DNA from 2 places in the Brucella oryzae genome. Region 1 is predicted to be linked to the other one. Evidence: riboswitches for the same ligand, from Rfam matches in the RefSeq annotation. Region 1 holds a riboswitch; the other holds the start of a gene.

Region 1 (16,958 bases):
GTGGCGAATGTCGGCAGTTTCAACTTAGAGATACGCTACCGCTATAATCCCGATGTGCAAAGCCTCGTGGCAATGGTGCCGGCGGTGATTCCGTTGCTGCTACTCATGATCCCTTCGATGCTGGCAGTGTTGAGCGTCGTTCGCGAAAAAGAATTGGGGTCGATTATCAATTTTTACGTAACGCCCGTGACGAAATTCGAGTTTCTGTTCGGCAAGCAACTGCCCTATATCGGGCTGGCATTTTTGAATTTCCTGATGCTGACAGCCTTTGCGGTGTTTATTTTCCGGGTGCCGTTTACGGGAAGCTTCCCGACTTATGCGCTGGCGGCGCTTCTCTATGTCACGATTGCGACCGGCATGGGGTTGGTGCTGTCCACCTTCATGAACAGCCAGATCGCAGCGATCTTCGGAACGGCGCTTCTGACACTCATTCCGGCTGTGCAATATTCAGGCATTATTGATCCCGTGTCGTCGCTGCAAGGTGCGGGCGCGTTCATCGGCAAAATCTATCCGGCGACCTATTTCGTAACCATTTCGCGCGGGGTTTTCTCCAAGGCCTTGGGGTTTGCCGATCTCGCAGGCTCGTTTTTGCCGCTGCTGATTGCGGTGCCGGTTCTCATGGCGCTCGCTATCGTTCTTCTCAAGAAACAGGCGAGCTAAGATGCGGATATCCAACATATTCCAGCTTGGCGTGAAGGAACTGCGCGGTCTGGTGCGCGATCCAATGCTGCTGATCCTGATCGTCTATGCCTTTACGCTTGCTATTTATACGGCTTCGAAAGCGATGCCTGAGACTCTCAACAATGCGGCGATAGCGATTGTCGATGAAGATCAGTCGCCTGTTTCGAGCCGGATCACGACGGCATTTTATCCGCCATATTTCGTACCGCCGAAGCTGATTTCATCCTACGAAATGGATGCCCGGATGGATGAGGGGCTTGATACATTTGCACTGAACATACCGCCGAATTTCCAACGTGATCTTCTGGCGGGACGTTCACCGACGATCCAGCTCAATGTCGATGCGACCCGGATGAGCCAGGCCTTTACTGGTGGTGGTTATGTGCAGTCGATTGTTTCGAGTGAAGTGAGCGAATTTCTCAATCACTATCGCGGCAGTGCGCAAACGCCCGTTGATCTCAATCTCAGAGCGCGGTTCAATCAGGATTTGAACAAGGGCTGGTTCGGCGCGATCAACAATGTGATTTCGTCGGTCACAATGCTATCGATCATTCTGACGGGCGCCGCGCTCATTCGGGAACGCGAACACGGAACGATAGAACATCTGCTGGTGATGCCGGTAACGCCGGTTGAAATTATGGTCAGCAAGATATGGTCCATGGGGCTGGTCGTGTTGGTTGCCTCGGCATTTGCATTGGTTTTCGTGGTGCAGGGACTACTTGCCGTTCCGATCTATGGTTCGGTATTGCTGTTTCTCGTTGGTGCAGCGCTCCAGCTTTTCGCAACGACCGGCCTTGGTATTTTTCTGGCCACTGCGGCTGGTTCGATGCCGCAGTTCGGAATGTTGCTCATGCTGGTGCTATTGCCGTTGCAAGTACTTTCAGGGGGGACAACGCCGCGCGAAAGCATGCCGGAAATCATCCAGACAATCATGCTGGCAGCGCCGAATACGCATTTCGTCATATTGGCGCAATCGATCCTGTTTCGTGGAGCAGGGTTGAGCGTCGTCTGGCCGCAATTTCTGGCACTGATTGTCATTGGCTCAGTGTTGTTCTACTTCGCGCTCCAGCGTTTCCGTGCATTCCTGCGATAGGAAAATTCTTTGAAAACAGGAGGCTGAATCCATTCCTTGCGAATGTGATTCAGTTTTCTGTGCTGGATTGCGCTTTAGCGGAGTTGCGAATCCTTAACCATGTTGCTATCGCAATTCTCAGGAAACGGTTCCGCTGTTCAGGCGGATGAAAAGGGAACACGGTGAAGCCATTTGGCTGATGCCGCGACTGCCCCCGCAACTGTAACCGGAGAGCTATCCTCCACAGCCGCGCAAGCGGTGAAAGCCACTGAGAGCAATCGATGCGCTCGGGAAGGCGGAGGGAAAGTGACGACCCGGAAGTCAGGAGACCTGCCGTATCCGGTCACCCATGCATGGATACGGGGTGTGTCCAGGCGCGGCTGTCCGTGGCGGTGACATTGTTGAAATGTTGCCGTCGGGAAGAAGGGCGCTTCAGTGCCAATATCACTTCAACCTGCGGTGCGAGGAAAAGCCGGTATCGGTCTCCGGTTCGGCGGGTTGAGGGAAAATGCATCTTTTGAAATCATCAGTTCTATTGGTATCGGCCAGTATTCTTGCGCCGCCGTCCGCGGCGCTTGCTAAAAGTCCGCCGGACAGCGATGGCGTCGTCGTTCTTGATACAATCGTGGTCACACCATTGCGCCGCGCGTCTTCGCTGCAGCGTTCGACCTCGTCGGTGACAGTCATCGATTCAGTGGACATAGAACGCTCGGCCGCTCCCGATCTGCAATCGTTGTTGAAGTCCTATAGCGGTATCTCCGTAAAGACGAATGGCGGGCAGGGCTCGTCGTCGGATATTTACATGCGCGGCATGTCTTCCAAGCAGACGGTCGTTCTCATCAATGGTGTGCGCACAGCGTCGGCGACAACCGGTGCAACCGCGCTTGCGAACATTCCTCTGAGTTCCATCGACCGTGTTGAAATTGCCAAAGGCTCTCATTCTGCGCAATACGGTGCCGATGCCATGGGTGGAGTGATCAATATCATCACCAAGCAGGGCGGAGCCTGCGGTGAGCGCTCCTGGTGCGGTAGTCTTTCTACCGGTGTCAGCCATCCGTGGGGTGGCTATGCTTCCGGGTCTATTCAGGGGCGAAGCAACGACGGTATCGACTATGCTTTTGGCGCAGCTATAACCGGCACGCAGGGATACGACTTCACCACATCGGACGCCTATGGCCATGAACCGGATCGCGACGGATTCCTGCAAGGCTCTTTCAACTTTGCCCTGTCGAAGGATTTCGACTGGGGTAAAATTTATGCGGATGGTCTCCTTAGCCGTGGGCGCAATCAGTATGACGCCAAGGCGCCGTCACCGAACCAGGCCGATAGCACCGCATTTACGGGCAAGATCGGAACGCGCATCGATCATACGGCGGATTGGTCGTCTACGCTGGAATTCAGCACCGGTATCGACAACAGCCGCAATTTCCGGAAAGGCGTGAGCGGTTCGGACCGGTTTGAAACCAAGCGTTATGGTGTCTTTGCCTCGACCGAAAAGAGTTTTGACACCGGCACGGTCAACCACACCGCGACCGCTGGTGTGGAAGCTTATCGTGAGGAGATCAACACCACCGTTGCTTATGATGAAACCAGCCGCGATCTGGCTGCTGTATTCGGTCAATATTCGCTCGAATATGAGGCGCTGCGCTTCGATGGCGGGCTGCGTTATGACCATAACGGCCAGTTTGGCGATGTCGTGACCTATAATCTGGGTACGAGTTATGAAGTTCTGCCAGACCTTGTTTTACGGTCATCCTATGCCACGGGTTTTCGGGCACCAACATTCAACGAACTCTATTATCCGGGCTTCGCCAACCCTGATTTGCAGCCGGAAAAGTCCCGTTCGTATGAAGTTGGCTTGAACTGGCAGGCTACGGCTTCGACAAGCCTTGATATGGCGTTCTATCAGACATGGTTGCGCGATGCGATCATGAGCACCGCGCCATCTTATCTGCCCTACAACGTCGCTAGCGCGAAGGTTACGGGCTTCGAAGCCACATTGGCGCATCGTTTTGATGACCGCTGGGGCGTCAAGGGATCGGTTGATCTGAAACAGCCAATCGATAAGGATACGGATAAAGATCTTCCCTATCGCGAACGTTTCAAGGCAGCGGCTGAGATCAACTTCAAGCCAATTGAAAAGCTCGATCTGACTGCGAGATTGATCTATGGCGGTTCGCGCTATGTCGATGCCGCGAACAGCAAGAAACTTGGAGATTATGTGACGGCTGATTTCGTGGCACTCTATTCCATAGACAAACAATCGCAGTTGAAGTTCTCAGTCGAGAATATCTTTGACAAGGACTATCAGAGCAGCTCTGGCTATATTGCACCGGGACGCACAATCAATGTCGGATTGACTCGCAATTTCTGAGGTTGAACAGAGAATGAAAAGGGCGTCCGCAAAATGGATCACCAGCTTCTGCCTCGCGGCGGGGCTGGCCCTATTCGTTCGAAATTCGGCAGATGCGGCGGACATTCCTCGGCACGTCGTTTCCATCAACGTATGCACCGATCAGCTGGCATTGCTGCTGGCTAATGAAGGCCAGTTGCGGTCGGTTTCGTACTTGTCGCAGGACCCGGAGCTGTCTGTCGTGGCTGCGAAAGCCCGGGAGTTGCCAGTCAACCATGCGCAGGCCGAAGAAGTCTTTCTGATGAAACCTGATCTTGTGCTGGCGGGAACATTCTCGTCGAGAGCAACGGTTGGGCTGCTGCGGAGGCTGGGTGTTCGTGTGGAAGAGTTTGCGCCGGCCCGCTCGTTCGGTGATATAGAAGACCATCTGCGCCGCATGGGTGAGTTGCTCGGAAGAAAGGCAGAAGCAAGTCGGGAAATCGACAAAATGAAAGCTGCTTTGGCGGCAATTCGACCTCCAGTCCTCCGCAAGACGGTCGTGCTTTACTATGCCAATAGTTACACATCTGGCCGGGGAACGCTGGTCGATGAAGCTGTGCGCCTTGCCGGACTTGATAATCTGGCTGACAAGGCAGGCGTTAGCGGTTCTGCTCCGCTGCCGTTGGAAAAGCTGGTGCTCGAAAAGCCGGATATTCTGGTGCGTAGTTCAAGAGATCGTGCGCCTGCGCTGGCTTTCGAGAATTTCGAACATCCGGCGTTGCGGGCGCTTGAAAAACAGGTGAGAGCGGTGACGATAGCGGATAATCTGACGGTTTGCGGTGGGCCATTCAGCGTTGAAGCCGTGGCGGAACTTGCGGAGGCGGCGCGTGACTGAACGTAACCGCTTCTATCTTCTGCTCGGCGGGCTGGCCATGCTTGTGGTTTTGCTCTTCATTGTTTCGTTGCTGACCGGGCCGGCGGCGATCAGTATCCCTGACAGCCTCAAGGCGCTTTTGGGTGATGACAGCGAAATGATCGTGCTGGTCATGCGCGAAATTCGCTTGCCTCGGGCACTGCTTGCGCTCCTCATCGGAGCCTCGCTCGGATTGTCTGGAGCTGCTTTGCAAGGTTATTTACGCAACCCGCTCGCGGAACCGGGTTTGCTTGGAGTGAGCGCATCTGCGTCATTCGGCGCTGTCATTGCTATCTATAGCGGCCTGTCGCTTCTGTTTCCGCTGGCCTTGCCGCTGCTCGCACTGGCAGGCGCTTTCGTGTCGGTGTTTCTTGTCAAGCTTCTGGCGGGACGCAATGCCGGTACGCTTGCGGTCATATTGGCAGGCGTCGCGGTGACCAGTCTCGCCGGTGCATTGACGGCGCTGGCGCTCAACCTGTCGCCCAACCCGTTTGCCGCAATGGAAATCGTCTTCTGGATGTTGGGATCGCTGGCTGATAGATCAATGACGCATGTGGTTCTCTCCGCACCATTTATCCTTATTGGCTGGGCGATGCTTCTGGCACTCGGACGATCACTCGACGGTCTGACACTGGGGGCAGATGCTGCAGCCACGATGGGCGTTAATCTGGCTCGTGTGCAGCTTTTTGCCGTGCTGGGTACAGCTGCCTGCGTGGGTGCTTCCACCGCTGTTGCCGGTGCCATCGGTTTCGTAGGGCTGGTCGTTCCTCATCTTCTGCGTCCGCTTGTCGGTGCGCGTCCATCACGATTGCTGGTTGCAAGCGGTTTCGGCGGGGCCGCCCTGTTGTTGGCGGCTGACGTATTGGTGCGTGTCGTCATGCCGGGGCGTGAACTGAAACTGGGCGTTCTGACGGCAATCATTGGCGCACCATTCTTTCTATGGCTTGTGTTCAAGTATCGGAGGCAGCTTGTATGACATCGCTTTCGATAAAAAATCTTTCTGTTACGCTTGGCGGGAAGGCGGCACTCAGCGACGCAAGTTTCGATATTCATGGCGGTGAATTCATCGGGCTGATCGGACCCAACGGTGCCGGGAAAACGACATTGTTGCGCGCCATTGTGGGACTTGTGAGGTCCAGCGGGGATATTTCGCTCGACACGGGCGATGTGCGCTACATGAGCGCTTCAACAAAAGCGCGGAACCTCGCTTATCTGCCGCAGGAGCGTGATGTTGCGTGGCCGGTATCAGTGGAGATGCTTGTTTCTTTGGGACGCTCTGCCCTGAAGCCGGTTTTTGCGAGCATGAGTGCACAGGATAAAGCTCTCATCGAGACTGCAATGCAGCGTATGGACGTTACCCGATTTCGGGAAAGGTCGGCGATCGAGCTTTCCGGTGGAGAGCGGGCACGAGTGCTGATTGCGCGTGTTCTGGCGCAAGATACGCCCGTAATACTCGCTGATGAGCCGGTAGCCGGGCTCGATCCTTCTCATCAGCTTGGATTGATGGAAAGTTTTGCCGAGCTCGCGAAGGAGGGAAGGACTGTTGTCGCCTCATTGCATGAGTTGAGCCTTGCGGCACAGCATTGCACGCGCCTTATTTTGCTCGACAAGGGACGTATCGTTGCAGATGGGGAGCCAACGAAAGTTCTCACGCCACAGTTGCTGCACGACGTCTATGGTATTCGAGCGAAAATCATGATGGTGGATGGCGAGTTCATCGTCCATCCGACCTCTCGTATAGGCTAGACATTCTTCCAGTGACTCTCGCGGGAAGAAGCATAGATCGTTTCCACGGTTTTCTGGACTTCATATCCTTCGCGAAAATCGGCGTGATTGTTCTTCTGTCCCGCAATGGCAAGCAGGAAGTCACGAACTTCGATCGTTTTGAGATCGTTGAAGCCGATTTGGTGGCCACCCGCTACGCAAAATGCACCATAGGGTTCGTGTTCAGGCCCTGCGAAAATCTTGCGGAAGCCCTGCTGTCCTTTTCTGTCGGAAAAGAGAAACAGGTCGAGTTCGTTGAAGCGCTCCTGTGAAAAGAATAGGGAACCCTTCGATCCCGAAATCTCAAAATCGTGCTGCATCTTGCGTCCGCTGGCGATCCAGCTTGCTTCGAGTGTGCCGGTTGCCCCGTTTTCAAAATGCATGAAAGCGTGGCAGGCATCGTCTACTTCGACGGGTTTTATCTGCGAAAGGTGCAAACTATCTGGGCGCTCGCTAATAATAGTGACTGCGTTCCCCATAACAGCTTCTATCGGCCCGACAAGATAGCGCGCAGCCGCGATGATATGGCTGCCAATATCGGCTAGCGCTCCGCCACCACCTGCCGGATCAAGCCGCCAGGTCCACGGAATGCGAGCATCGGCCATGAAATCTTCGGCATGAATACCGCGAAAATTGCGAATTTCACCTAGCTCTCCGCTGTCGATGATTTCCTTGGCCAGTTTTATCATCGGATTTTTCAGATAGTTGAACCCAACGGCAGTCTGAACACCTTTCCGTTCCGCGGCGAGCGTCATTTCGAGGCATTCGGCAGCGGTGGGCGCAAGCGGCTTTTCGCAATAGACGTGTTTGCCCGCTTCAATGGCGGCGAGCGCCATCTCCCTGTGAAACCGGTTTGGCGTCGTGATGTCGATGAGATTGATATCCGGGTTGGTGATCAATTCCCGCCAATCTCCAGTGGCATTTGCAAATCCCAGTTGTTTTGCGGCTTTTGACGCCGTTTCAGAATTCACATCGGCCAATGTGTGAAGCTGCACATCGATAGGTAGGTCGAAAACGCGATTGACGTTAGCAAGCGCAAGGGCGTGCGTCTTGCCCATGAAGCCGGACCCGATCAAGCCCGCCACCACAACCTCAGCCCTATCAGCCATTGTCATTCCTCCAGAAACGATGGTCGAAGCGTTTGGCGCTGCGCAACTCCTTTGGGAAATAAGCATATCGTCGGCAGCTTATGCGATTGACATGAGCTATCAGAAATGGAATTATAATTCTACAAGAGTTTGTTATGAATGTTTCATTCTATTGAAAAGATCCATGATCTGCATGTGTTCACGGGTAAAAAGCTTGGAGGAGCGCCGGAATACAGCAGGCGGAAGGTAAAGCGTTAACGCAAACCGGCGGGGAGTGCCGGACAAGGGAGGAGTGAACATGCAATCTCTATTGAAGTCGGCCGTAGCCGGGGTGGCCTTGCTGGCTGCGTCTTTCGCAGCTCACGCGGCCGATATTAATATCGTCGTCGTCAGCCATGGTCAGGCTTCGGACCCGTTCTGGTCTGTCGTGAAGAACGGCGTTGCCGAAGCGGCGAAGGATACGGGCGCGAAAGTCGAATATCGTGCACCGGAAACCTTTGACATGGTGCAGATGGCCCAGCTTATCGACGCCGCGATCAACCAGAAGCCACAGGGTATTGTGGTTTCCATTCCAGATGCGGATGCGCTTGGACCGTCGATCCAGCGTGCTGTAGCAGCTGGTATTCCGGTCATTTCCATGAATTCCGGCTCCGATGCCTCGAAGAAGCTTGGCGCTCTGCTGCATGTCGGTCAGGATGAATTCGATGCCGGTAAGGTCGCAGGCGAAGCATTGAAGAATGCTGGCGGCAAGAAGGGCATTTGCGTCAATCAGGAAGTGGGTAACGTTTCGCTCGATCAGCGCTGCGCAGGCTTCAAGGAAGGCTTTGGCGATGTAACGGTTCTGCCGACATCGACCGATCCTGCTGAAAACGAAGCCAAGGTTCGTGCTGCCTTGGCATCTGACGCTGCCGTCGACACAATCCTGACGCTCAATGCGACATTGGCAGGTGAACCGGCTGTGAAAGCCGCTGCCGAAAGCGGTCGCAGTGGAATCCATGTTGCGACGTTCGATATGTCGGCGGGCTTCCTGGAAGCTGTCGAAAAGGGACAGGCGGATTTCGCCATCGACCAGCAGCAGTTCCTGCAAGGCTATCTTCCGGTATCGTTCCTCGCGCTTAACGCGAAGTACGGTTTGATGCCGGGTGGCAATGTCCCGTCGGGCCCGAACCTGATCACCAAGGACAAGGCCAAGCAGGTCGTGGAACTTTCGGCCAAGGGCATCCGGTAAGCATCGTTTCGACCATCTGATATCGAACCCGCCCATGAAAATGGGCGGGAACGGGTCTCTGTACCCAGAATGCATCAGGAGAAGATCATGAGTGAGCCACTTCCCCATGAAAAGGCCAACACAGCGGCGCTATCGAAGGATGAGCGGCTTCAGTCGGCGAGCCCGATGCAACGGCTCCTGAGCCGACCGGAATTAGGAGCGGTATCCGGCCTGATCCTAATTACGGTCTTTTTCGTTTCAGTTGCCAATCCGGCGATGTTTACTGCTGCCGGCATCATGAATTTCATGGCGCCTGCTTCGCAGCTTGGAATTCTGGCGGTCGCTGCAGCGCTTCTCATGATCGGCGGTGAATTCGACTTGTCTATCGGCTCGATGGTAGCTTTTGCAGGCCTGATCTTTGCGGCTGCTCTGGTCGTCTGGCAGGTGCCGCTTGGTGTCGCCATCATCGTCACGCTGCTGTTTGCTGCATTCGTAGGTGTGGTGAATGCGCAGATTGTTATCCGTACTGGATTGCCATCATTTATTGTGACGCTCGCGTTTCTGTTCATTTTGCGTGGTCTGTCGCTAGTCGGGCTGAAATGGGCAACAGGTGGCGCTACGCAGCTGCGCGGCGTGAAGGAAGCTGTAGCGGGCAGTTATCTTGCGGGCCTGTTTTCCGGCGATGCTTTTCAGGGACTTTTCGCCTGGATGGCTGAAAACGATCTGATTGACAAATTTCCCAATGGTGAGCCTTCGGTAAAAGGTGTGCCGGTCGAGGTTCTCTGGTTCATCGCCATTGCCCTTATCGCAACCTATGTGCTGGTGCGCACACGCTTCGGTAACTGGATTTTCGCGGCCGGTGGCGACGCTCTGGCTGCACGCAATTCCGGTGTCCCCGTACGACGCGTCAAGACGACACTCTTCATGTGCACGGCAATGGCTGCGGCGTTGGTGGCTATCCTTACCGTTCTGGATGCTGGTTCAACCGATGCGCGCCGTGGCTTCCAAAAGGAGTTCGAGGCGATTATCGCTGCGGTTATCGGCGGCTGTCTGCTGACCGGCGGCTATGGTTCTGCAATTGGTGCGTTCTTCGGCGCGATCATCTTCGGCATGGTGCTGATCGGGCTGACCTATACCCAGATCGATCAGGACTGGTATCTGGTCTTCTTGGGAGGAATGCTTCTGATCGCGGTGCTCTTCAATAATTTCATTCGCAAGCGTGCGACCGGCGAGCGCTGAGAGGGAGAGTTACCATGACGACACCCATAATTGAAGTTCGCAATCTTGTTAAACATTTCGGTCCGGTCATTGCGTTGAACGGCGTCTCGCTGAGCGTGGAAGCGGGACAGGTGCATTGTCTGCTTGGCGACAATGGTGCAGGCAAATCAACCCTGATCAAGACGCTTTCTGGTGTTCACAAGCCGACCAGCGGAGAGTTTCTGGTCGAGGGGAAGCCGGTCATCTTCAAAAGCCCACGCGATGCGCTGGATCATGGCATTGCAACCGTTTATCAGGATCTTGCGATGATCCCGCTGATGTCGGTCATGCGCAATTTCTTTCTCGGACGCGAACCGACCAAAGGTGTCGGTCCGTTCCGCTGGTTCGACACGCAGCAGGCCGAAGAAGTAACGCGTGAGGAGATGCGCAAGATCGGGATCGATGTCCGTGATCCGCAGCAGGCTGTCGGAACGCTTTCCGGTGGTGAGCGCCAATGTGTGGCGATTGCTCGTGCCGTTTACTTCGGCGCGAAAGTGCTGATCCTCGATGAACCGACCTCTGCCTTGGGCGTGCGGCAAACCGCTATGGTTCTCAAATACATCAATCTCGTGCGTTCACGCGGGCTTGGTGTGATCTTCATTACGCATAATGTTCGTCATGCTCATGCGGTTGGTGACAAGTTCACAGTTCTCAATCGCGGTGTAACGCTTGGAACACGCACGAAGAACGATGTGGACATGGACGAACTACAAAGCCTCATGGCGGGCGGACAGGAACTCGCCGACCTGACTGCTGAACTGGGTGGTCGGGTTTGACAGGGATTTTCGGAGCGTAGAATGAGCGGACAATTCAGCGGCAAAGTTGCTGTCATCACAGGAAGCACGCAGGGGCTTGGAGCGGCAACAGCGAAACTGTTTGCGGAAAGAGGCGCAACAGGCCTCGTCATATGTGGGCGCTCGGTTGAAAAAGGACGAGCGCAGGTCGATCAACTGGCAAGTCTTGGCGCCAAAGCCGTCTTCGTGCAGGCCGACCTTGAAAAGGTGGAAGACTGCCGCAAGATCGTTTCGGAAGCCGACCGTGTTTTTGGAAAGCTAGACGTTCTCGTAAACGCTGCTGGTCTGACGGATCGGGGCACCATTCTGGACACAAGCCCGGAATTGTTCGACCGTCTGTTTGCGGTGAACACGCGGGCGCCATTCTTCCTCATTCAGGAAGCGATAAAGCTGTTCCGGCGCGACAAGGTCGAGGGAACGATTGTCAATATTTCTTCGATGTCGTCCATGGGCGGCCAGCCTTTCATTGCGGCTTATTGCGCTTCCAAGGGGGCGCTGGACACACTGACCCGCAACGTAGCCTATTCGGTTTTGCGCAATCGGATCCGCATCAATAGCCTGAATATTGGCTGGATGGCATCAGACGGCGAAGACCGTATCCAACGCGAGTTTCACAATGCGCCGGAGAACTGGCTGGATGAAGCGGCTAAGAGCCAGCCTTTCGGAAGGCTGATTGAACCAGTCGAAGTTGCCCGCGCGATAGCATTTCTGGCTTCGGAAGAATCCGGCTTGATGACTGGCGCTATCGTGAATTTCGATCAATCCATTTGGGGCGCTTACGGTTCATCTCCGCATCCCGATCAGCCGCTTTGAGTGGCTGACAGTATCTCTATGTTTGATTGAGAAGGATAGTAACCTGTTCAATAGCTGAAATGGCTCCGTAGATATTTCATCGAGAATGTGAATGCTTGGCCCGTTGCTTTGTTCATGTATTTCTTGAGCAATCTGTAAAATATTGTGAGAAATTTTTGTGACCCTGCTTGCGCTTGCAATTTCAGGTAGTTAGAGCATCTGTCTGCCTGACCGATTCAGGCTGTGTGTTTCAAGCAGTTGTTTCAGCCGTATTTACGCGATGTCGAAGCCTCCCTTTCGTCTGCGAATTCGTTCTGGCAATGGCTTGCACAGACACCGTTTTAATTTGCGCTGAAAGGACCAGCATCGTGGAGCAGGCAAAGGACGGAACCCGTAAGGGTGGGCGCAAGGCGCTGTGGGCGGCTGTTGCGGTAATCGCTATCGCTGCCGCCGGTTTGACCGGATATAAGATCACGCTTGAGAAGACGATTACGTCGCAGCTTGAAAAACGTGGCGGCAAGGCCTCTTCCATCGAAGCCGATTTTCTCGGACGTATTCATTTGCGCGACGTGACGTTGCCGCTGAAGGATGGCTCCAACGTTCGGATCGCTTCGGTTGACGGTCGCCCCAAGTTTCTGTTCCTCACCGGCATGCTGAATGCGTCGGGCATTGATACGGAGATTGGAAACTACAAGATTTCCATTCCAAGTGTGGCAATCGAGGACGCTAATTTCGATACCGCCATGCTGAAAGATACTTTCGGCAATAGCGGTCTGACGCTGCCGGAACGCGTTGGCAGGTTCTCGGCAAAGCGCCTGACTGCGCAGGAAATCAAGGTTGTCCAGACCGTCGCGAATAATGAACAGAACATCGTCTACAAGGACGTTGCACTGGAAGATATCAACCTCGGTAAGGTTGCTCGTTATACGGCGGGCGGCACGGCTTTTGACTTCACTATCCAGGTGCTTGGTGAAGACGGTGAAAAAGTCGCGGACAAGATGACAGGCACTATGGGTGCCGCAGAGGGCAAGGACATTGACGGTGTCTTCCTCGCCCGTCTCTATACCGAAAAGGCAGGCCCGGACGACAAGGAAGCAAAGCCCGTCTACGGTCCTTTCTCGGCGAAGAATATCGTCATGAAGACGAAGGATGCGAGCTTCAGCTATGATGAAATTCGCAGCAATGGTTTCACGGCTCGTATGCCTGCCGTGCCGTTCACCGAAACCTTGAAGAAGCTCCAGTCCCTTGAAAATGCGGATGAACTTTCGCCGGAAGAAACGCGCGAGCTTATTCTTCAGGTGAGCTCACTGTTCGACACCATCGGCAAGGGCGATGTTGAAATGCTCGGCATGAAGATCGAGCCAACTGATGCATCGAAGGGTAAGGGCGGTATCGAGCGCGTTGCAGTTGCTTTCGACAATCAGAAGATGGATGCGACGATCAAAGGTTTGGCTTTTTCCGAAGGTCAGGACTACATGAAAATGGAGGAAGCTTCCTTGAAGGGCTTCTCCTGGGCGACTTCAGTTGAAGCTCTGAAAAAGTTTGCAGCGCTGAATGAGGAAGAAGTTGAAAACTTCCCTTTCACGACCATGCTTCCAGAATTCGGCACACTTAAGGTAGTGGGGATCGACGCTGATCTGCCATATGAGAAGTCTGAAGATGTGGATGCTGATGAGTCGGATGGTGGAGATGAGGCGGCAATCGAAGAACCGTCGGTTCCTTCTCTACCTGAGCGTATTCAGTTCGCCATGAAGAGCTATGAAATCGCTCTCAACAAGCCTTATAACGGTATTCCGACCGATGTGCGCGTTGCTTACGAAGATATGTCGCTCAAAGTGCCGACACAGGCTGATGACGAGTTCTACCAGCAGCTTCGGAAGCTTGGTTATGATAGTCTCACCATGTCCTCAAACTTCGAGGCAAGCTGGGATGAAGCAAACCAGAACCTGATCATCAAGGATATTTCGATCAGTGGCAAGGATATGGGCTCCGTTTCCATGTCTGGTTTGATGGGCGGTCTGACCAAGGAATTCTTCTCTGGCGACAAGGTGATGATGCAGGTCGCTCTGCTTGGACTCAAGGCCAAGCAGGTAAACCTGAAGATTGAGGAAAAGGGCATCATCGCCAAGGCCATCAAGATTTATGCCGAAGAAAAAGAGGTGTCCGAAGACGAAGTGCGTAGCGTGATGTCTTTGATGGCTGCCGCCTCTCTGCAAGATCTGGCGGCGGACCAGCCACAGTTGCAGGATGTTGCGACGGCGTTTTCTACCTTCCTTGCAAAGCCGAATATTTTTGAGCTCACCGTCAAAGCGAAAGCTGAAAAGGGTATTGGCGCTCTCGAAATGGTAGCTGCATCGCAGGATCCAATTTTGCTGCTCGACAAAGTCGATATCGAAGCCAAGGCGGAATAATCGACTATTCCACCGTCATATGTGAAACGCCGATCTTTGGTCGGCGTTTCTGTAATCAGAGCTTCACCAAAACATTACACAAGGGTCATGCCCTTGATATATAAGGGTCCTAGTAAGCCTCGGAAATAACGAGGCCAACATGACCAGAAAAAATGTCCTGCTTATCGTCGTTGATCAATGGCGAGCAGATTTTATCCCTCACCTGATGCGGGCGGAGGGGCGCAAACCCTTCCTCAAAACTCCCAATCTTGATCGCCTTTGCCGGGAAGGCTTGACCTTCCGCAATCACGTCACGACCTGCGTGCCGTGTGGCCCGGCAAGAGCAAGCCTGCTTACGGGGCTCTACCTGATGAACCATCGGGCAGTGCAGAACACCGTTCCGCTTGATCAGCGCCATTTGAATCTCGGCAAAGCCCTCCGCGCCATCGGCTACGATCCCGCGCTCATCGGTTACACGACGACGACACCTGATCCGCGCTCGACGTCCCACAGAGATCCGCGTTTTACGGTTCTTGGCGATATCATGGACGGGTTTCGCTCCGTAGGCGCATTCGAACCCAATATGGACGGGTATTTTGGCTGGGTGGCGCAGAACGGCTTCGAACTGCCGGAGAATCGCGAAGATATCTGGCTGCCGGAGGGGGAGCATTCCGTTCCGGGCGCTACCGACAAGCCGTCGCGTATCCCGAGGGAGTTTTCGGATTCCACATTCTTCACCGAACGCGCGTTGACATACTTGAAGGGGAGGGATGGCAAGCCTTTCTTCCTGCATCTTGGCTATTATCGTCCACATCCACCATTCGTCGCCTCCGCGCCTTATCATGCGATGTACAAGGCCGAAGATATGCCTGCGCCTGTTCGCGCGGATAGTCCGGACGCCGAAGCGGCACAGCATCCCCTTATGAAGCATTATATCGATCACATCAGGCGCGGTTCGTTCTTTCATGGGGCGGAAGGGTCGGGTGCAACGCTTGACGAAGGTGAGATTCGCCAAATGCGCGCCACCTATTGCGGCCTGATTACGGAAATCGACGATTGTCTGGGGCGGGTCTTCGCTTACCTTGATGAAACGGGTCAGTGGGACGATACACTGATCATCTTCACCAGCGATCACGGTGAGCAGCTCGGTGATCATCATCTGCTTGGCAAGATCGGTTACAATGACGAAAGTTTCCGCATTCCTTTGGTTATAAAGGATGCAGGACAGAACCGGCACGCTGGCCAGATCGAAGAAGGCTTTTCCGAAAGCATCGATGTCATGCCAACCATCCTCGAGTGGTTGGGCGGGGAAACGCCACGTGCTTGCGACGGACGTTCGCTACTGCCGTTTCTGGGCGAGGGAAAGCCCGCCGACTGGCGTACAGAACTGCATTACGAGTTCGACTTCCGCGACGTCTTCTACGATCAGCCGCAGAACTCGGTGCAGCTTTCCCAAGATGATTGCAGCCTTTGCGTAATTGAGGACGAAAACTACAAGTACGTGCATTTTGCGGCTTTGCCGCCACTGTTCTTCGATTTGAAGGCAGACCCGCACGAATTCAACAATCTGGCTGAAGACCCCGCTTATGCGGTTCTCGTTCGCGACTACGCCCAGAAGGCTTTGTCGTGGCGGCTGTCTCATGCCGACCGGACACTCACCCATTACAGATCCGGCCCGCAAGGGCTGACAACGCGCAACCATTGATCTCAGGAGCAACCAAATGATCAATCTGACCCGACGCGGAATGCTTGGCCTTTCAGCCGGTGCCGCCGGTTCGCTCGTCCTGCCGCGCTTTGCAATCGCACAGGCTGACAATCGCCCATCGATCACCATTGCTGTCCAGAAGGTGGCAAACAGCAATACGCTCGACGTTCTTCGCGAGCAGTCGAATGTCGGCGAACGCGTTTTCTTTTCCAGTATCTGGGAAGCGTTGATCGACCGTGATTGGCTGGGCGGTCTTTCCGCAGTGCCAGGTCTTGCGACCGAATGGACCCGCATTGACGACAAAACCGTTGAACTGAAACTCCGGCAAGGCGTGAAGTTCCACAATGGCGACGAGATGACCGCCGAGGACGTTGCCTTCACCTTTGGCAAGGAACGTATGTTTGGAGACACGCAGCCAGCCGAAGGCAAGACAATATATGTCTCGGAGAAAAACCCGCTCGGCCGTGAAAGCAAGGAACTGCCGCTTGAAGTGCCAGCAACGGCGCGCCGCTCGTGGCCAGCCCTTCTCGGTGTCGAAGTAGTCGACAAATATACCGTACGCTTCAAGAACGGTACGCCGGACGTCACGATGGAAGGCCGCATCTCCCGTTACGGCAGCCAGATCATGAGCCGTCGTGGTTGGGAAGAGTCGCCGAGCTATCTCGATTGGGCGCGCAAGCCGGTTACTACCGGGCCTTACAAGGTTGTCGAGTTCAAGCCTGACAATATGCTGGTGCTCGAAGCTCATGACGAATATTGGGGTGGACGCCCGCCGCTGAAGCAGATCCGCTTCATCGAAGTACCGGAAGTGGCCTCCCGCATCAATGGTCTGCTCTCGGGTGAATATCAGTTCGCCTGTGATATTCCGCCGGATCAGATTGAGGGCATCGAAAAGAACGACGCTTTCGAGGTTCAGGGCGGCACGATTCTCAACCACCGTCTAACCGTGTTCGACAAGTTCCA
Region 2 (14,519 bases), on a different contig from region 1:
AATGAATTTTGCAAGCTGGCCTGGCGGCGCGATCATTCAGATCTCCATCGCCTGCCAATCTGGTCTTTTGCCGATAGCAATGGCAGTCTTGTCGATGGACTGGGTGTACGCGCACCGGAAGGTGTCGCATACCGATATACCCTTATCGTCGATCCGGAACATATCATTCAGCACGTCTATGCGACCAATCTGAACGTCGGACGCAATCCAACGGATACGCTGCGGGTTCTTGACGCCCTGCAGACAGATGAACTGTGTGCCTGTAACCGCCAGCCCGGCGGGGAAACAATCAGTGTTGCCGCTTGATGCCAAGGCCTTCCAATGCCACTTGATACGGTTATGGTAAGCGGTGATGTGGATGACAGAGCGGTATGACCCAAGGTTGCACCGCGCTATATTGGACCGCTCGTATTGCGTTGGCAATTTTGCTAACCAAAGACAGCCAGATGGCTCGTAATGGCGAGGCCGAAAAAAGAAAATGGTATTGTGATGGAACAGACCTATTCGACATGGCATCTGAGTGCCAGCAATGAGGCAGCAATGGAAGATATCCATACACCTTATTGGCGCCATTTCATCAATGCCGTTCCCGAGCAGGACTTGTCCGGCTCTACCCTTCTCGATTTTGGCTGTAACCGTGGCGGCTTTTTACGCCTGTTGCACAAGATGCGTCCGTTTACGCGGGGGGTCGGTATAGACATTGCTTCAGCGTCGATCAGCGATGCAAACAATCTGGCGGGAGATTATCCCGTCAGCTATTTCGTGGGCAGTGATCCAACTCAGCTCGACGCAGCGTTCGATCTGGCGTTCAGCTATGAGGTTATCTATCTCTTGCAGGATCTTTCGGAGCATGCACGCCAGATGAAAGCGGCACTGCGGGAAAATGGCGTTTATTATGCAGTCACCGGCTGCCACACCGAAAGCCCGCTCTGGAACCGGCGCAGGGATGTTATCGCGACGCGCAGCAATACACGTGTTCCAAGTTACTCTCCTGATGATTACATCAATGCCTTTGCGGATTGCGGTTTCAAGGTAACGTTGCGCCGATTTGGCTTTACCGATTTCGCACCACCGCCTGGCGATAGAAAGTTCCATCCCGGAATCATGGACGCCTTGACCTATAATGCCGAGGAAAAGATTTTATTCCGCTTCGCGAAATAAAACGCGCCGGCTTCGACCTTTAAAAATGTCATCGGCTATCCAGAAATGACGGCCGCTTTTTTAACGTTTGACATAATTCCGCCGAATATCTATTATTCTATAGTTAGATAGAATATTGGATTCTGACATATGGTTACAAACAAGGAACTGGAAGCTGCAGCGTCAATGTTCAAGGCGTTGTCAGACCCGCTAAGGCTTAAAACCCTGATAACCCTCTCTGAAAAAGAGTGCAGTGTCAGCGAGTTGTCCGAGATCGAAGATGAAAAGATCGGCACCGTTTCGGCCCGGCTAAAGGTTCTTCTTGCCGCACGGTTGGTTCAGCGGCGAAAGGAAGGTCAGAACGCCATTTACTCTATTGTCGATCATCATGTCCTCGCCATGGTCAACAATGCCATTGACCATGCATGCGAAAATCACTGAACGAAGAGAAGGGTGATATAATGACCAATTGTAATCTGCCTCATCATGCAAATCATGACCATCAGCATGGCCCGAACTGTGGTCACATTGCGGTGAAGCATAATAATCATATCGACTATCTTCACGATGGTCATCTGCATCATCCCCATGGTGATCATGTCGACGAACATGTCATCGAAATCAGCGCCACAAATCCAGATGGATGTAAGCCATTGACAGATTCCGTCGGTCATGACCACGACCATGTTCACGGGCCAAATTGCGGCCATGAGGCAGTTCCTCATGGTGATCACATCGATTATTTGGTGAATGGGCGTTTGCATCATCAGCATGGTGACCATTGCGACGATCATGGTCCGCTGGAACTAGGAAGCGCTTGAGTTCAGATCAAAGCAATTTATGCTTATAGGCAAGAAATCTTAAAAGCGCCGTGCGCCCGGAGGGTCGCACGGCGCTTGATATTGTTCAGATAATAATCGCGTTCAAAAATCCTTTTCATGTTTCGCGTTTCTGCCTTGAGGTTCTTCACATGCGGGGCAAACCATGGCTGAGTGCTGCTGTTCGATCCGACCAATTGGGCGTCCTCTGCTGGAGGTGCGCAAGGGCGAATGATGGGCCGTGCCGTTGGCTATGGACGAAGCCCGGATGACATCGTCATCCTGCCAGGTATCAGCGCAGCGATTGGATCCACAACGAGAGAAACAGAATTGGTCTGGGAAGAGCTCGAGGCTTTAACCAGCACGGTGGTTGGCCTGACACGTCTTTCGGCGAGGTTTGCCGGCCATGATCTTAGTGGCGTCCCGCTTGATCGGCCGCTGACAACGAACGATTTTCCTGATCTCAATGAGGTGGAGGCCTCGAAAAGCCGCGTGATCGGCTACATCGACATGACGCTCAGAGAAAGCCTGCACTTAGGCAGTTGCTTCGGAAATTGGCTGGTGCGCGGCGACACTTCGTTGCAACAGGAACGCCAAAACAGGTCGCTGACACCATCGAAGACTGGTTCAAAACCGGAGCCGCTGATGGTTTCAACGTGATGCCCCCATCTTCAACAGCCAGCTTGCATTGTTCGCGGAGGAAGTCGTTCCAGTCCTTCAGAAGCGCGGTCTGTTCCGTAAAGAATACGAAGGGAGCACGCTACGGTCGCATTTTGGCCTCGGCGCTGTTGTGCGGCCTCAACAGCTCGCAAGGTCTGCTTAGCTGTTGATTGCCGCGCTGAAATGCCTGACATATGACTGCATAGTCCGACCACGGTTCGCGCGCAAACAACCTTGGAGAACCAACTGTCATCACGGGGTCAACAACATCGTGCTGAACATGACCTCGCCGAAATTCGCCCATGCTATGCGGTTCGCACTGACTCAAGATGATTTCGCTCTTCCGCGCGGCAGAGCATGGTAATCCCGGTTCTGAACGTTGTGGTGGGTGCTTGAGCTTCCATTCGTGCGTTGGACCAGATTTTGAACAGGTTCCAGATTGCGGTGTTGTCATTTCCTTTCGGAGCCAAGGCGGCTCCAAAAGGAAACAGATCGTCGCAGGTCAGGCCGTAGCCTTATGGTCCGCGCCTTCGGCCAGCGTTTTCAGCAGGCCGCAAGCACCATGTTGTTGATAGCGCCGATCCAGCCGCGCCGCTCGGGATTGATCTCGCCGTCCGGCCAGAAGGCGACCCGCTCGCCCACCGTGCTGGCCAAAAGATCGAAAATGCCCTCGACGCTATCGGCGGGGATGCCGCCGGAGAACATGACGTTCTGGCATAGCTGACACATTTGGTCTTTTTGTTGAAGAAGCGATACAGGCAATCTTCGGCCTTTAAGCTGAAGACTCGTTATTGCCGTAATAGAGTTTGCCGAGTTGGATGGGACCGCGTCCCTGACTGCGGCGGTGGATATTCGTGTCACGCAAGGAATAAACGCAGTCGCAATATTCTTGCTGGTAGAATTCCTCGCGCTTGGAAATCTCGATCATCCGGGCAGAGCCGCCGCCTTTACGCCAGTTATAGTCCCAATAGGACAGGCCCTCGTAGGGTGCCGCGGCGCGTTTGCCGCAATCGTTGATCTGCGCCATGTTTTTCCAGCGCGAGATGCCGAGCGACGAAGTCATCATCGGAAAACCGTTCTCATGGGCATAAAGGGCGGTCCGTTCGAAGCGCATGTCAAAACACATGGTACAACGAATGCCGCGTTCCGGTTCCCATTCCATTCCCTTTGCTCGGGCGAACCAGTTGTCCTTGTCATAATCGGCATCAATGAACGCAACGCCGTGTTTTTCGGCAAAGCGGATATTCTCGTCCTTGCGCAGTAGATATTCCCGCTCGGGGTGGATATTGGGATTGTAGAAGAAAATCGTATAGTCGATGCCGGAGGCCAGCATTGCTTCCATCACTTCGCCGGAGCAGGGGGCGCAACAGGAGTGCAGGAGCACTCTCTTCTCGTCGCCGGGCAGGGTCAATTCGGGGCTTTGAACTTCCATCATCGCGACACACCTTAAAGCCGGCCGCAGGCATAGCGGCCGGATAAACGAACAAACGCTCCGTATCAATCAATGTACGAAGCGACGGTATCACCCTTACGGAAAGGCCGCTCCTGACACGCTGCCCGCAGTCAGAACAGGTGAACGATCCGGGCAGGTTTCCTGACTTGCGGTTCTTCGCTCTTCCCGGCGTACTGTGCGCCAGTGGCATATCGGGTTGGCTCGCCGTCTACAGTTGCGGGAGCAGCTCCGGATTTGGACATGGCCCTGACCGGATTCCCTTTTACCTGGAGTTTCCTCCGGCACCTAGATCATTATGAGAAACAGCACAAGCGCCAGCGACTGTCAATTTCAATCGTTAGGCCATGCTGTCTGGCTGAGTTTACCTACCTGCGCGACCTAATGCCGATAATGCATGTAAGGTGGGCGGGTGGGAAATGCAGGCGCGAAGAATTCAATTTCTTCGTCTATAACTTAAAGATATAAACATTTCTTTATGTGCTCTTGACATTATGTGCCCGATGCATGAAGAGTAACGATGCTTAGGTTCTCCGGTTGTCGCTTTTGACATGCCGGGGCTAAGAGGGAAGTCGGTGCCCCGTCTCATTCGGGAAAGCCGGCGCTGCCCCCGCAACTGTAAGCGGTGAGCGGATGTCCAGAATGTCACTGGGGTTTAACCCGGGAAGACGGACGAAAGCTATGACCCGCGAGCCAGGAGACCTGCCTTTGCAAAATAACGTCCACGGGCGGGGTGTCCCGGTGTGCCGTAGCGAAGGCCGCGTAGCGGTCTTTATTGCTATGCGTTCGCTGACCCATGCCCCCAACTTTTTGGGGTGAGTCATGTCTCAAACCGCAACTCCAGTCGCCGCAAAAGGCGGGTCACTTGTCGATTACCAGGAAATCACGGGGCATAACGACATTACGTTTCGCCTCAAGTCCCTTCGTTTTGACGAAAACTATCACCCCTCAGACACCACGCGTATCACGACCAACTTTGCTAATTTGGCCCGAGGGGAGAATCGCCAAGAGAACCTCCGTAATGCTCTGAGGATGGTCGACAATCGGTTCAACGCTTTGGCGCATTGGGATAATCCGAAGGCGATCGTTATTCTGTGGAACTTGAAATCATTTCGGTCGAAATCAATATCGATGCGGAAGGCAATAGGGATGCTTTCCCACTGATTGAAATTCTGAAAACGAATATCGTCGATCGGAAGACAAATGAACGCATCGAAGGCATTGTTGGGAACAACTTCTCTTCTTATGTTCGAGATTACGACTTTAGCGTCGTTCTGCCCGACTATAACAAGGAACGCTCCACGTTCAGCGTTCCAGAGAACTTCGGCGATCTGCATGGGAAACTATTCAAATGTTTCCTTAACTCAAATGCATACAATGAGCATTTTCGGAAACCACCAGTTATCTGCTTAAGCGCTTCAAGCAGTAAGACCTATCACCGGACTGGTAATTACCATCCGGTGCTGGGCGCAGAATATCAGCAAAACGAATTATCTTTGACTGATCAATATTTTCAAAAAATGGGATTGCAGGTACGCTTCTTCATGCCGCCAAACAGTGTTGCGCCTTTCGCTTTCTATTTTGTTGGCAACCTCCTTGATGACTATACCAATCTTGAGCTTATTGGCACAATCAGCACGATGGAAACTTTTCAGAAGATCTATCGGCCCGAGATTTACAATGCCAATTCGGTAGCTGGGGCTTGCTTTCAGCCAAGCCTGAAACACGAAGACTATTCACTGACACGCATTGTCTATGATCGCGAAGAGCGAAGCCGACTGGCCGTTGAGCAGGGACGATTCGCTCAGGAACAATTCATGACGCCGTATAAGACCGTCCTGGAGCAATGGTCTGCCAATTACACCCTTTGATGAGCCAAAAGATAAGGTTACCTATCATGAAAAGACTATTGCCTACGTCGACCGCTGGCAGTTTGCCAAAGCCTTCCTGGCTTGCAGAACCTGAGAAGCTTTGGTCCCCATGGAAGCTGCAAGATGATAAATTGATCGAGGGCAAACGGGATGCCTTGCGTTTGGCACTATATGATCAGCAGCAGGCGGGCATTGATATCGTTAGTGACGGCGAACAGACGCGTCAGCATTTTGTCACGACATTTATCGAGCACCTTGATGGTGTTGACTTTGAAAAGCGTGAAACGGTCAGAATCCGCAATCGTTATGATGCCAGTGTGCCGACAGTCGTTGGCGCTGTGTCTCGGCCGAAGCCGGTTTTTGTTGAAGACGCCAGGTTTTTACGTAAACAAACTGCTCAGCCGATCAAGTGGGCTCTTCCGGGTCCAATGACCATGATCGATACTCTTTATGATGTTCACTATAAAAGCCGCGAGAAGTTGGCGTGGGAGTTCGCGAAGATACTCAATGAAGAAGCTAAAGAACTGGAGGCTGCTGGCGTCGATATCATCCAGTTCGATGAGCCTGCGTTCAATGTGTTCTTTGACGATGTCAATGATTGGGGTGTTCCTACCCTTGAGAAGGCAATCGAAGGTCTCAAATGCGAAACGGCCGTTCATATTTGCTATGGATACGGAATTAAGGCCAACACTGATTGGAAAAAGACACTTGGTTCTGAGTGGCGACAGTATGAGGAATCTTTCCCCAAGCTGCAAAAGTCCAACATCGACCTGATCTCGCTGGAATGTCAAAACTCACATGTTCCGATAGATTTGATTGAACTTCTCCGAGGCAAGAAGGTGATGGTCGGGGCTATTGATGTTGCGACCCAAACCGTTGAGACTCCCGAGGAAGTTGCCAACACTCTGCGAAAAGCACTTCAGTTTGTTGATGCTGACAAGCTTTATCCCTGCACCAATTGCGGGATGGCTCCGCTGCCGCGACAAGTAGCACGCGGCAAATTAAGTGCATTGGGTGCAGGTGCTGAAATCATCAGAAGAGAGCTTTCGGCATAATCCTTGCTGAATGACATGAGGCCGACATGAACGTTATGAACCACCGCTTCGAAAATGTAGATAAAACTGCGTTTCGTAATGGCATGTCGCGCCTCGGCTCCGCCGTCAGCGTTGTTACAACGATATATGAAGGCAAGAGATACGGCTTTACAGCTTCAGCAGTCTGTAGCGTTAGCGATACACCAGCAACACTTCTCGTCTGTCTCAATCGCGGAAGCTCTTGCTTTCAAGCCTTTGAACGTGCCCGCCACCTCTGCGTCAACACGCTTATGCCAGGGCAGGAGGACATCTCAGACCACTTTGGCGGAAGACTTCCAACGAAAGACCGTTTTGCGATAGGGAATTGGCGGGAAGGTCTGACGGGTACTCCGGTCTTGGAAAACGCGTCTGTCAGCTTTGAGTGCGAACTGACCAATGCGGTTGATGAGGCAACGCATCGCATCTTCTTCGGGCGCGTGATCGATATTCGTGAACACGAGGAACAGGCAACACTGCTCTATTGCATGCGTCGCTATCTCAATGGCTAGCCAGCTGATACGAGGGCTCCCTTAATCCCAGAGTTTCTGAATGCATCCCGCAAAGTCCCATCCTGTTTGTCCTCTGCCTGCTTCAATTGAAATTCTGCCCAGGCAAATACCGACAAGCGATCAGCTCAGAGCGTTGCTGCCCTCAGGCACGCTTGTTTATCTGGCCGACGTTGGAGCGCCAAGAACGAATGCCGAAATGCTGGTCGCCGCGCAGCGCCTACGAGAGGTAGGCTGCATTCCGGTGCCTCATGTTGCAGCACGGCGGATCAAAAGTCGCGAAGCTTTGGAGAGGCGCATAAAGGAACTTACAGAACTGGCTGGGGTGAACAATGTTCTTGTGGTTGGCGGTAGTCTCGCCACGCCTTTAGGTCCGTATAAAAGCACAATGGATATTTTTGAAACCGGAATCATAGACCGGTTTGGCATTAAGGATGTTTCTATCTGCGGACATCCGGAGGGAAGTCCGGATTTCACAGAGGTATCGGCGATCGAAGCTCTCAGGCAAAAGCAGGCATTTGCTGAGCGAACCGGCGCGCGTCTGCGTATCGTGACGCAATTCTGCTTCGATCCCGCCCGTGCCTTAGCTTGGGCGGCAAGCCTAGCAAAAGTCGGTGTCGATCTTCCTGTCCATATTGGTGTGGCAGGCCCGGCTAAGTTTGCCACGCTGATCAGGTATGCAACACTTTGCGGCGTTGGAAACCCCCTGTCGATGCTGACAAGAAGCGCGGGCAATATCATGTCGCTCGCGACCGGCTACTCGCCAGAAACCTTTGTTTTGCCGATCGAGAAAGAACTGGCAACTCTTGCTCGACCGACTATATCGCAGTTGCATATATTTCCGTTCGGTAGCCTCGAAAATGCGTTAAGCTGGCTGCGCAGGCGGGGATCTTGGTAAACCGACCTCCTAAGCACCGGGAATATCGTTCTACAGGTTCGCGAATTTATGGAGCTGGTCGACGCCCTCGCGGCTTCCCGTATATTTTTGCGGGAAGCCGTCAAGTGCTGTCAGACAGAAGCAGGTTCCGGCACAATGGTTTTCACGATGGAGGCGTCGAGGGCCTCGTAATCTGCAAGACCGATTGTGTCATAAAGCTCTGCACGTGTTTGCATGTCTCCGAGGACAGACTTTGTCGATCCTTCCACCTTGAGCGTATCGTAGAGCCGTTCTTGCGCTTTGTTGGCGATTCGCAGCGAGGAAACGGGCCAGATGATCATCCGATATCCCATTTCTTCGAATTCGGATGCCGTAAAGAATGGCGTTCTTCCGAATTCGGTCATATTTGCCAGAAGAGGCACCCCGGGCATTCGGCGGGCAAACTCGCGAAACATATCGGCATTGGTCAGCGCTTCCGGGAAGATGGCATCCGCACCCGCTTCCAAATAGAGCTTGGCGCGCGCCACAGCGCCGTCGATACCTTCGCTTGCTGCGGCATCGGTGCGAGCGATCAGGTACAGATGGCGACGCGCTTTGGCGGCAGCGGCGACTTTTGCAGCCATATCATGCGCGTCTGCGAGTTTTTTATCGTTGAGATGGCCGCATTTCTTTGGAAGCAATTGGTCTTCTATATGAACTGCACCGGCACCGGCATCTTCGAACGTGCGTACCATATGCATGACATTGAGCGCTTCACCATAGCCAGTGTCACCATCGACAAGCAAAGGCAATCCACTTGCCCGTGCGATCTGGCGGATGAAGAAGGAAACCTCATCCACTGTAATCATGCCGAGGTCCGGTATTCCCATCGAGGCGGTCATGGCAGCTCCAGAGAGGTAAAGCCCGACAAAGCCCGCCTTTTTAGCCTGAAGGGCCGCCATTCCGTTATGCGCACCAGGTAGCTGGAGAATAGATCGCTGATCCAGAAGTTTTCTGAAACGTATGCCAGCGGGTTCTGAAGCGAGATCAGATGCAACAAGATAAGTCATGATAATTCCTTAGGCGGCATGTGGTTGAGGAACACGGGAAGTGCCGCGACGCTCAATAGGAATGAAGGCTTTGTTCTCAGGGCCGACATAGTTTGCCGAGGGGCGGATAATCTTGTTGTCGACACGTTGTTCGATGACATGGGCGGCCCAGCCCGAGGTCCGCGCAATGACGAACAGGGGGGTGAACATGGCTGTCGGAACACCAAGCAGATGATATGAGACCGCACTGAACCAATCGAGATTGGCGAACATGTTCTTGGTGTCCGCCATTGTCTTTTCGATGCGGTCTGCAATGTCGTACATGCGCGTTGAGCCTGCTTCGTTTGAAAGGCTGAGCGCTATCTTCTTGATGACTTCATTGCGTGGATCGGCAACCGTATAGACAGGATGGCCAAAACCGATAATGACTTCCCTGGCCTCCACGCGACGGCGAATGTCTGCCTCTGCTTCGTCAGGGTGGCTGTAACGCTTCTGGATTTCGAAGGCCACTTCATTGGCCCCGCCATGTTTCGGGCCGCGTAGAGCGCCGATTGCGCCAGCAATTGCAGAATACATATCCGAACCTGTTCCGGCGATGGAGCGTGCCGTGAAGGTCGAGGCGTTGAATTCGTGTTCCGCATACAGGATCAACGAGGCATGCATGGCTTGTACATGAGAGGCACCCGGTGACGTCCCATGCAGGAGGTGTAGGAAATGCCCGCCAATCGAGTCATCGTCAGTCTCGACATCGACACGACGGCCATTATGCGCAAAATGATGCCAGTACAGCAACATTGAACCGAGAGAAGCCAGAAGGCGGTCCGCAATATCGCGTGCGCCCGAATGATTATGGTCCGAGGCTTCAGGAAGAACGCAACCAAGCGCTGACACGCCTGATCGCAGAACATCCATCGGATGAGTGGCTGCGGGCAATAGTTCAAGCGTGCGTTTTACGACATCAGGCAATCCACGAAGGGATTTGAGCTTTGCCTTGTAAGCGAGAAGTTCTGTGCGGGTGGGCAGATCACCATGAATGAGGAGATAAGCGATTTCTTCAAATTCGCAGGTTTCGGCCATGTCGAGAATGTCATAGCCTCGATAATGCAGATCATTGCCTGTCCGCCCGACTGTGCAAAGTGCCGTATTTCCGGCCACAACACCGGAAAGAGCCACAGACTTCTTGGGTTTTGGTGTAGTCATGTTCCATTCCTCCCGTAATGTTCACACTTTCCAGTCGAAGATTCCGCTCGCGGCGGGAACGCCCAGCCGATCAGGCACAACGCTGAAATTCAGGCCGTCAAGTTCATCGGGCTTCAGCGAGGTCAGCCGTTCGACGGCTGCGATGAAACGGTCCTGTTCGGAAACATCGACTATTCCGTCTGCCAGAGTCCGGAACTTGTTAATGTAGTCAGGACGTTTGAAGGGGCGCGCGCCCAACGGGTGGGCGTCGGCAATAGCGAGCTCGTCGTCGATGACCGATCCATCTTTCAGGGTTACGACGACACGGCCACCGAAAGCCTTCTCCCCAGGGTCAGAGCTGTGATAGCGCTTTGTCCATGCAGGATCTTCAACCGTCGCAATCTTGTGCCACAGAGCGACGGTTTCAGGCCGTTGTGCACGCTCAGGAGCATAAGATCGCTCGTGGTGCCAGCCGCCGTCTTCAAGCGCGACAGCAAAGATATACATGATTGAGTGGTCAAGCGTTTCGCGGCTGGCATGCGGGTCCATTTTCTGCGGATCGTTCGCGCCCGTGCCAATCACATAATGGGTATGGTGGCTGGTATGAATGACTATGTTATTCACATTGGAAAGATCGCCGATCTTCGCTCCCATGCGGCGTGCAAGGTCGATCAGGGCCTGGCTTTGGTATTCTGCGGAATGTTCCTTCGTGTAGGTCTCCAGAATGGCGCGCTTGGGCTGGCCCTTGGCGGGCAGGGGGACAACATATTGTGTCTGAGGCCCGCCAAGCAGCCATGCAATAAACCCGTCTTCGCCTTCCCATGCAGGTGACGGCGCGCCTTCTCCGCGCATAACGCGGTCGACCGCTTCAATGGCCATTTTCCCCGCGAATGCGGGTGCAAACGCCTTCCAGCTGGAAATTTCGCCCTTGCGCGATTGCCGTGTGGTCGTGGTTACATGAAGCGCCTGCTGAACTGCCTGATAGATTGTCTCTGCGGGCAATCCGAGGGCAGTTCCTATGCCAGCGGCGGCCGATGGTCCAAGATGGGCAATATGGTCGATCTTATGCTCATGCAGGCATATGCCTTTTACGAGGTCGACCTGAATTTCATATCCGGTTGCAATGCCGCGAGCCAGATCGCTGCCGGAGAGGCCGCAATGTTGTGCTACCGCCAGAATGGCCGGAATATTGTCGCCGGGATGCGAATAGTCTGCCGCCAGAAACGTATCGTGAAAGTCGAGTTCACGGACCGCGACACCATTGGCCCACGCCGCCCATTCTGGCGAAACGCGCTTGTCACTTGAAAACCCGAACACCGTGGCCCCTCGCGCATAAGGATGGGCGATGGCCTGTGCGCGCGCGCTTGCAACCGGGTGCCGTGCCAGTGATGCCGCAGCAACAGACGCATTGTCTATAATGCGATTACCAATCATCTCGACGACATCATCGTCAAGCGGCACGTCGTCGGCGGCAACAGATGCGATTTTCCACGCGAGCTGATCTTCGCGGTCCAGATGTTCGGCAGATTTGTAGGTGCGGACGGTATGAGTATTCACGAACAGATTTCCTTTCCACAAGTCATGTTCAAACTCTTCTGCACATCGGTGGGGTGGGCAGCGCTATCGACCGCCACCATTCGAAATCGTCCCGTAATTACGGGAGCTGCATTTTCTGAGTTCTGATTTGTAATGGAGACGCCAACGGTTACAGACCTGCGGCTAGCATTCAGAATATTGGCGGTAATTTCGAGAATAGTGCCAACCGCGACGGGACTGTGAAATTTGACCTTCAACACTTCTGCCATGACAACAGGTTTGGCTGTGTAAATACTCGCTGTGGCAAAGGCCGCTCTGGTGAGGATTTCAAGCGCATTGCCCGCATACAGCGTGCCGTAATGGTTGGCACGATCAGGGAAGACCATTTCCAGAAAATTGTAATCTGAATTCAATGACGTTTCAGTTGGAACACTCATGGATAATTCTGGCCTTGCATCACAAACGTTAATTCGCAATATCCACTTATGGGAAAAGCGGTAAATGACTGAAAATGTGTAGTTTAGCGAAGTTAAATCGGTGAATTTGCAAAGTTTGCGAAGTCATCTGCAGTTGATTGGAGGAGCCATGAAGAAGCCATTTGTAGGGCTGCGTCTGAAACGACTGCGCGAGGAACGCCAACTGACCCAGCAAGCGTTGGCAAATGCACTTGGAATATCTCTGAGCTATCTCAACCAGATCGAGAACAATCAGCGACCCATTACTGTCCAGGTACTATTGCGCATGAATGCAGCTTTCGGGATCGATGTTCAGCTTTTCTCCGGGCAAGATGATGGACGCATGATCGGAGAGTTGAGACAGGTATTCTCAAACCCGCTGCTAGGCGAGACGGTCAGCAACAGTGAGATCAGGGAGATTGCCAGCAATATGCCAGCTGTGGGGCGCACTGTTCTCCAGCTTTACAAGCAGATGCGAAAGGCGATTGAGCAGTCGGAGGCGCTCGCTATGCGTCTGGGTGATCCAAGGCAATCGTCATTGGAGCCCTTTCCTTCCATGCCTTATGAGGAAGTCCGCGACTATTTTTATGCGAGAAGCAATCACATCGCCGAACTCGATCTCTGTGCAGAGAAACTGGCTGGAGAACTTGGCATGCAAATTGGGCGATTTGATCAAGCCCTCGTGGAACGCCTCCATAATCTGCATTCCGTCTCGGTAAAGTATGATCAGTCCTTTGATTATCAAAGCTCATTGAGGCGTTTTGATCCGGCGTCCCGAACTCTTACGCTGTCCAATACGCTTTCTCCCGGACAGTCTGCGTTTCAGATGGCGACGCAATTGTGCTTCCTTGAACAGGCCGGGTTGCTCGACACTCTGACGGGGAAGGCAGGGTTCTCCAGCTCAGAAGCCGTTGCTCTTGCCCGCATTGGCCTCGCCAATTATTTCGCTGGCGCGCTGATACTGCCTTATAGGGCCTTCCTGCAATCGGCCGAACAATTGCACTACGATATTGATCTGCTCGGCCAGCGATTTGGGGTGGGTTTTGAAACCATTTGCCATCGGCTGAGCACCTTGCAACGACCGGGTGCGAATGGAGTACCATTCTTCTTTGTTCGCGTTGACAGGGCAGGCAATATCTCCAAGCGGCAGTCTGCAACAGATTTCCATTTCTCCAGAATAGGCGGCAGTTGTCCTCTTTGGACAGTATACGATGCGTTTTCTTCGCCGGGCCGGATTTGCACCCAGATTGCTGAAATGCCGGATGGACGGGCTTATCTGTGGGTTGCAAGAACGGTCACACATCATCATGGCGGATATGGTGCGCCGGACAAGACTTTTGCCATTGGATTGGGATGCGATCTCAGGGATGCGGAGCGTCTGGTTTATTCAAAGGGCCTGGTTCTGAACGATCTGAGTGCGCGAACCATGATTGGTGTGGGTTGCAAGCTGTGCGAGCGCCGCGAATGCAGCCAACGCGCCTTCCCCCCGATAAGCCATGAAATGCAAATCAGCGATAATGTTGCAGCGATTTCACCCTATGCGGCGAGCTGACGTAAAGGGGCATTTCTGACCCCTTTTGCCACTCCTTGATAAAAACTGAAAAAGAGCCCGTTTATTCGATAAAAGGGGAATGCAATGGATCTGGCAGATTTATTGGAACTGATAGAGATTATGGAAAAACGCCGCGTATCCAGCCTCGTTTATTGACCTGATGCGAAAGGTTTCGTTCAATGAAAACCGGATGTTGATGGAGGAAAAGTTTCAGGTGTTTTTCAATGGAAGTTTTGTAATAGGGCGCTGCTTACAATCCGGTATTGAAGTCTCATTGGATGAGGAAATTTTTGCGCTGGATGTGTTCATTCCACGAAAGACGCCAGCTCGACGCAGTTTTCGTAGAGCAGTCAACATATTAAAGAGCAGTTTTC

What was found. Region 1 has a riboswitch for cobalamin ahead of JNC70_RS08395 (TonB-dependent receptor domain-containing protein). Riboswitches for the same ligand answer to the same signal wherever they lie in the genome.
Positions count from the first base shown of each region.
Region 2: another riboswitch for cobalamin. It lies ahead of JNC70_RS15945 (DUF1852 domain-containing protein); the one in region 1 lies ahead of JNC70_RS08395 (TonB-dependent receptor domain-containing protein).

Region 1 covers NZ_JBHEEO010000006.1:159,895-176,852, forward strand. Annotated here, with positions in the region: gene rbbA (ribosome-associated ATPase/putative transporter RbbA) at 1-660, shown strand, start outside; gene JNC70_RS08390 (ABC transporter permease) at 662-1,774, shown strand; cobalamin riboswitch at 1,883-2,105, shown strand; gene JNC70_RS08395 (TonB-dependent receptor domain-containing protein) at 2,262-4,127, shown strand; gene JNC70_RS08400 (ABC transporter substrate-binding protein) at 4,141-4,980, shown strand; gene JNC70_RS08405 (FecCD family ABC transporter permease) at 4,973-5,974, shown strand; gene JNC70_RS08410 (ABC transporter ATP-binding protein) at 5,971-6,744, shown strand; gene JNC70_RS08415 (Gfo/Idh/MocA family protein) at 6,741-7,871, opposite strand; gene JNC70_RS08420 (sugar ABC transporter substrate-binding protein) at 8,149-9,078, shown strand; gene JNC70_RS08425 (ABC transporter permease) at 9,166-10,296, shown strand; gene JNC70_RS08430 (ATP-binding cassette domain-containing protein) at 10,311-11,090, shown strand; gene JNC70_RS08435 (SDR family oxidoreductase) at 11,112-11,921, shown strand; gene JNC70_RS08440 (aq_1923 C-terminal domain) at 12,269-14,311, shown strand; gene pehA (phosphoric/sulfuric ester hydrolase PehA) at 14,451-15,995, shown strand; gene JNC70_RS08450 (ABC transporter substrate-binding protein) at 16,012-16,958, shown strand, end outside.
Region 2 covers NZ_JBHEEO010000016.1:13,268-27,786, forward strand. Annotated here, with positions in the region: gene JNC70_RS15910 (peroxiredoxin) at 1-306, shown strand, start outside; gene JNC70_RS15915 (class I SAM-dependent methyltransferase) at 457-1,161, shown strand; gene JNC70_RS15920 (ArsR/SmtB family transcription factor) at 1,327-1,581, shown strand; gene JNC70_RS15925 (hypothetical protein) at 1,575-1,850, opposite strand; gene JNC70_RS15930 (hypothetical protein) at 2,190-2,618, shown strand; gene JNC70_RS15935 (hypothetical protein) at 3,162-3,347, opposite strand; gene JNC70_RS15940 (epoxyqueuosine reductase QueH) at 3,391-4,053, opposite strand; cobalamin riboswitch at 4,186-4,375, opposite strand; cobalamin riboswitch at 4,578-4,792, shown strand; partial or broken gene JNC70_RS15945 (DUF1852 domain-containing protein) at 4,969-5,939, shown strand; gene JNC70_RS15950 (methionine synthase) at 5,966-6,994, shown strand; gene JNC70_RS15955 (flavin reductase) at 7,021-7,521, shown strand; gene JNC70_RS15960 (methylenetetrahydrofolate reductase) at 7,562-8,416, shown strand; gene prpB (methylisocitrate lyase) at 8,527-9,444, opposite strand; gene prpC (bifunctional 2-methylcitrate synthase/citrate synthase) at 9,454-10,623, opposite strand; gene JNC70_RS15975 (MmgE/PrpD family protein) at 10,645-12,159, opposite strand; gene JNC70_RS15980 (acyl-CoA thioesterase) at 12,156-12,575, opposite strand; gene JNC70_RS15985 (short-chain fatty acyl-CoA regulator family protein) at 12,724-14,145, shown strand; gene JNC70_RS15990 (hypothetical protein) at 14,336-14,519, shown strand, end outside.